2 regions of the Pseudoalteromonas sp. PAB 2.2 genome follow, and region 1 is predicted to be linked to the other one. Evidence: predicted binding sites of a transcription regulator. Region 1 holds the regulator's gene; the other holds the start of a gene.
What was found. Region 1 encodes FliA, which starts transcription of late flagellar genes. Its sites were predicted from a motif close to CTAAAGNTNNNNNNNNNNNNGCCGATA; they were not measured.

Region 1 (3,172 bases):
AAGCTCTAAAATTTCCCCTGCTTCAACAAGGAAATCCTGTAAAATATCTTCATCGACTTCAAAGCTCATGCAGCTACTCTCCTCTTAGAAGCCCAGACTTGATAATAGGTCATCAACTTCATCTTGTCCTGAAACAACATCATCGCGTGACTCTTTATCAATAATTGGCCCTTCTGGACCTGCCAGCGTATCGCTTTGTGCAGGTGCTTTGTCTATGGCCTGTTTTTCTTGTTTTATTTGACCATCGTCTTGACTGCCGAATACAGTTAAGAGATTGATTAAACTGTCTTCTACTTCGCGCACTAATTCGATAACACGGCGTATTACCTGCCCCGTCAAGTCTTGATAATCTTGCGCCATTAGCACGTTGGTCATCAAGCCTTGTAACTCATCTGTTTTGGTGTGCGAGTTATTCATGAACTTATCTAAGCTGTGGCATAACGTTTTAAATTCACCGAGTTCAATTTCTCGATTCATTAAACGATCCCACGTTGGTTTAATCGTGGCAATTTCATCAGCGAGCTGTTGTGCTATAGGCAAACTCGCTTCCACGGCATCCATCGTTTTATTGGCCGCGCTTTCAGTCATTTCCATGACATAATTCAAGCGCTGCTTTGCATCCGGGATTGCTTCTGTTGTTAAATCTGTGAGTCGAGTATCAAGATCGAAGTTTTTTAGTGCTTCATGAAGTTGTCGTGTCAATTTACCGACTTCAGCAAACAACTCTGATTGTTCTTTTGATGCTGTTTCAAGTATCAGCTTATCAGCCTTCTCTTGTTCACCATTTTCAAGATACTCAACAAGTTGACGAGCTTGCTCTAAACTTATTTGAGGCGCAGCAAGTGCTGACATAAGCCTCTCCCCTTAGATTAACCTAAACGTTCAAACACTTTTTCCAATTTGGTTTTCAGTGTCGCAGCAGTGAATGGTTTGACGATATAGCCATTAACACCCGCTTGAGCAGCAGCAACAATTTGTTCTTTTTTCGCTTCAGCTGTCACCATTAACACGGGGATATGTTTAAGGCTATCATCAGCACGAATTGCGCGTAATAGATCAATACCTTGCATTCCAGGCATATTCCAATCTGTTACAACAAAATCAAACTCTTGATTTTGCAACATCGGCAATGCTGTTGAACCATCATCAGCTTCCTGCACATTGGTAAAACCTAAATCCCTTAACAGGTTTTTAATGATACGTCTCATTGTAGAAAAATCATCAACAACAAGAATTTTCATGTTTTTATCCAAAACATCCTCCGGTGAGGTTTGAACCTTATTTACTTACTACTAATTAATCCAGTCATTGATTTTTGCTTTGAGCTTAATCATCGCCTGACCATGTATTTGACTCACACGCGATTCGCTAACATCGAGTATGTGCCCTATTTCTTTTAAGTTCATTTCATCGTTGTAATACAAAGACAAAACGAGTGCATCTCTTTCTGGTAAAGATTGGATAGCCGTCAATAGAGACTGGTTAAACCGTTCATTTTTAACATTATTAAACGGTTTGTCTAGTGCTAAATCATGCCCCATAGGTGTGATGACGTCTTCATCAACGCCTAAATCCTCTATACCCAGTACCTTACTGGAATTTACATCATGTAGAATATGATGGTACTCATCCAGTGTAATATCAAGTTTTTCAGCAACTTCTGTGTCTTTTGGCTCGCGGTTTAAAATACTCTCTAAATCCGAAATCGTTTCAGCGACAAGGCGTGCATTACGGTGAACTGAACGGGGAGCCCAATCACCTCGACGGATTTCATCGAGCATAGCACCTCGAATTCGAATACCCGCAAATGTTTCAAAACTGGCCCCTTTACTCGCATCAAAATTTTTCGACGCTTCTATAAGGCCAATCATACCTGACTGAATCAAATCATCGAGTTGCACACTGGCAGGTAAACGAGCAATTAGATGACACGCCACTTTTTTGACTAAAGAGGCATGTTTTTCAACAATCGCATTTAAATTCTGTGCTGATTGATATCCCATCGCTTTATTCACCGATGTTGTCATAGTTAACCGTTTACTAGTTTTTCAATAAAAAATTCTAAATGACCTGACGGTTGATTTGGAATTGGCCACTTAACTGCTTTCGTTGCTAATGTTTTAAATGCCACAGCGGCTGGTGAGTTTGGAAATAACTCCACAATCACTTTTTGGCGGCGGGTCGATTTGCGCATATTCTCGTCATACGGAATGGTTGCGACAAGTTCCATAGACACATCTAAGAATCGATCCGTTACTTTTGAGAGTTTAGCAAATAATTCTTGCCCTTCACGCATACTGCGCACCATATTGGCAACTATTTTAAATTTGTAAACGCCATGCTCACGACTTAACACTTTAATTAGGGCGTAAGCGTCGGTAATTGAGGTAGGTTCATCGCATACAACAACAACAACATCTTGCGCTGCACGCGAAAAGCTTAATACCATGTCTGAAATACCCGCAGCGGTATCGACAATTAAAATATCAAACTCAGTATTTAGCTCGCTAAATGCGCGGATAAGCCCCGCATGTTCTGACGGTGTTAACTCAACCATACTTTGCGAGCCCGAAGTCGCTGGCACAATTTTTATACCTGCTGGGCCTTCGACAAGAATTTCATCCAGTTCACACTCACCAGATAAAACATGAGATAAGTTTCTCTCGACACGTAAACCAAGCATTACGTCACAATTTGCCAACCCTAAATCGGCATCTAATACTAATACACGATTTCCCAGCTGACCTAATGCGATCGCGGTATTGAGTGACACATTCGTTTTACCCACACCACCTTTGCCGCCAGTGACAGCGATAACTTTAACGCCACTATTATTATTTTGATTCATTTTGCGCAGGCCGCTTGCTTGATCTAATACTGTGTTAATCATACATCCCTACTGTGTTCGACGCTACTGCTTGACGTCGTGAATGTTGTGCTTTTGCTCGTTTTAAATATAATTGCTCAGCTTTTTTTACTAGTTTTTCTGCATTCGCAACGCGAATATCTTCAGGAACACGCTGACCATTAGTAAGATACCCTATTGGCAAGCGATTTTGAATCGCAATACTAATAATCTCACCTAAACTAAGTGATTCATCTAACTTAGTGAAGATACAACCACTTAGTTGCACTTTTTTAAAGTGGCGAACGGTTTCTTGTAGCACGTTAA
Region 2 (3,172 bases), on a different contig from region 1:
GTACGTCTTTAAGTAAGGTCGCTATATCACGAATGATAGGTTTAAATTTAGGCTGTAAAAATGCGCTGCCCGATGGGAACGAGCCATTTTCACGAATACGGATAATAATTTGCTGACCAAGCGACTCAAGCTCAATCGCCCCATCCATAATCTGTTGCTCTAATTGCTGAGCAATTTTTTTCACAAGCTCATTAGTTTGCTCTTGATCAGCCGCTGAAATTGACTGCTCCATCGCTTGCTCTTGCGCTGTACTTTGCGATTCACCACCGCGCTTGTTACCTCGTTGCTCTTGGCGACCACCAGCAGAGCTTTCATCACCCGCTTGAAACTCTAACATTTGCTGAGTCATTTCAACGGTTTGTTGTTGAATCGTTTCAATCGGCGTGGGCTCAGGTTTACCTGGCGTGAACTCCATTGCAATCACCGAGGTTCCTTTGGGAATATCTTTTACTTCAATCTTATTTTGCACACCAAAAGCAAACTTCATCGAGCCTGCTATTTGCTTAAACTTAAGTACATCCATTTCAGAGAAAGCAAGTAAGAGTACAAAGAAGCACATTAATAACGACATTAAGTCAGCAAATGTGCCCATCCAAGCTGGCAGGCCAGGGGGCGGACATTTGCACTCTTGATCAGACATGCCTACTCCTCAGTATCTACTTTACGTTTAGATTCGGCTAAATAGTTTTTCAAAATCCCTTCAATTACTTTCGGGTTTTGACCATCTTGTATGCCTAAAACCGCATCCAAAATGAGGCGCTGGTTTAGTGCTTCTTCGTCTTTACGAAGCTCAAGCTTTACCTGAATAGGAATAGCAATAACATTCGCTAAAAATGCACCGTATAAGGTGGTAAGTAGGGCCACCGCCATAGCAGGACCAATCGCTTTAGGGTCATCCATGTTTGATAACATCGCAACCAACCCTATCAGCGTACCAATCATACCCATTGCCGGGGCGATATCAGCAAGCGATTTAAATAAAGTGGCACCATGTTCATGACGTGCAGATGTCAAAGAAATATCTTTTTGTAGCGTAGCCCTCACAACATCGGCATCATGACCATCAACCAGCATATCAACCCCTTTTCGCATGAACGCATTGGGGATATCAGCCTCTTCAAGCGCGAGAAAGCCACCTTTACGTGCAGAGTCAGCTAGTTCAACTGCTTTTTCAATTAACTCTTCTGGAGATTCAATTTTGAACATGAAGGCTTTAGCTGCAACCTTCCCTATCCCCAAAAACTGTCCCATGGTGAAGTTTGATAACACAATAAAAATCGAGCCACCGAATACAATGACCACCGAAGGTGTGTTGTAAAACATTGCAACTTGGCCGTCACTACTTAACACCATCGACATAGCAATTAAGCCTATGGCACCAAGAATACCTATTATGGTTGCTAAATCCACATACCCCTCCAGAGGAAAATAACACGACACCCTCAGGCATCAAATTTTTATTATTAACTGCTTATCGGCAAGCAATTGAATTACTTAAATCATTAAATGAATTAATTTTATTTTAATGTAAGATTTTTAAGCTACAAGTTTAAGCTGTATCTAAAAGCGTAAAAATAGCATATCGAAATCGCTTTATGCGTAAAAAAACACATCATTCTTTGACCTAGTTTAGCATTCCCCCTAAAATTGGCCTCACTTTCTAATAGCTATCGAGGCCACAATGGCGGCAAAGAAACCAGAAAACTTAAGCTTTGAAGAAGCGCTGGATGAATTATCTCAAATAGTTGTGCAAATGGAGCAAGGTGAACTGTCTTTAGAACAGTCACTTAAACAGTTTGAACGTGGTATTGCACTGGCAAATGCCTCATCGGGTAAATTACAGCAAGCAGAACAAAAAGTGGCCATTTTAATGGGCAACGATAGCCAAGCTCCTCTGAGCAACTTTGATTCAAACCTGGACTAATTCAGTGCAATTAAAAGAACAACTACAACGTGCTCAACACGATGTTGAAGCCATGTTAAATCGCTATTTTGATCAGCCACTTAATACCGAACAAACAATTAAAGACGCAACCCATTATGGTGTTTTAAATGGGGGGAAGCGTTTACGGCCGTACCTTGTTTACGCAACCGGTCGTATGATGGGAGCAAACAAAGCCGATTTAGATGTACTTGCAGCAGCCATTGAGTGTATCCATAGTTACTCACTTGTACACGATGATTTGCCGGCAATGGACGATGATGATTTACGCCGAGGCCGACCAACTTGCCACATTGTTTATGGCGAAGCACAGGCAATTTTAGCCGGCGATGCACTGCAAACGCTTGCATTTGATTTAATTGCTAATCATCAATTTACGGTGCCAGCGACACAACAGGTTAAAATGATAGCCTCATTAAGCAAAGCCTCAGGTATTGAAGGTATGGTTGGGGGACAAGCACTGGATATTGTCTCTACCGATCAAGTGATCAGTGTTGAGCAATTGGAACGTATCCACCAACTGAAAACCGGGGCGCTTTTAAATTGTGCAATTACACTGGGAGCTTTGTGCGCGACTCACTGTGATCAGCATACATTGCAGCAACTAAATCTATTTGGTCAAGCGATAGGTCTGGCTTTTCAGGTACAAGACGATATCCTAGACGTTGAAGCTGATACTGAAACATTAGGAAAGCCTCAAGGGTCAGATATTGCGGCTAATAAAGCAACCTACCCTGCTTTATTAGGCATGGCAGGTGCTAAACAAAAAGCGCAAGATTTACTTGCCCAAGCTCATCAGGCTCTTGAGGCAATAGATTACGACACAAATGAGTTGGCAAGCCTTGCCAGCTATATAGTTGAACGTAAATATTAGTGCCTACAAAAGAAAGACAAAATAACTAAAAAATCAGAGCCGCTATGGGCTATAATGCACTCTGGTTAGCGAAGGATGTATAAAAAACATGACACTTGATAGTAGCAAGTATCCATTATTAAGTTTGGTTGACGAACCAGCACAACTGCGTGATTTAGCGCAAGACAAATTACCTGCGTTTAGTAAAGAGTTACGTGAATACCTCTTGAACTCAGTTTCGCAAAGTAGTGGTCATTTAGCATCAGGATTAGGCACTGTTGAGTTAACTGTTGCGCTGCATTATGTCTATAACACCCCTGAAGATCGTTTAGTATGGGATGTGGGTCACCAAGCATACCCACACAAAATCTTAACGG

Region 2: the regulator FliA is predicted to act here: its motif matches at 1,473-1,499, upstream of pomA (flagellar motor protein PomA).

Annotation. Positions count from the first base shown of each region.
Region 1 is NZ_LYPI01000010.1:215,885-219,056, reverse strand. Features, by position in the region: gene BWD47_RS09440 (chemotaxis protein CheA) at 1-69, opposite strand, end outside; gene BWD47_RS09435 (protein phosphatase CheZ) at 85-852, opposite strand; gene cheY (chemotaxis response regulator CheY) at 870-1,253, opposite strand; gene BWD47_RS09425 (RNA polymerase sigma factor FliA) at 1,293-2,003, opposite strand; gene BWD47_RS09420 (MinD/ParA family protein) at 2,030-2,890, opposite strand; gene flhF (flagellar biosynthesis protein FlhF) at 2,883-3,172, opposite strand, start outside.
Region 2 is NZ_LYPI01000012.1:210,902-214,073, reverse strand. Features, by position in the region: gene BWD47_RS12285 (flagellar motor protein MotB) at 1-640, opposite strand, end outside; gene pomA (flagellar motor protein PomA) at 643-1,410, opposite strand; gene BWD47_RS12275 (exodeoxyribonuclease VII small subunit) at 1,682-1,924, shown strand; gene ispA ((2E,6E)-farnesyl diphosphate synthase) at 1,929-2,816, shown strand; gene dxs (1-deoxy-D-xylulose-5-phosphate synthase) at 2,905-3,172, shown strand, end outside.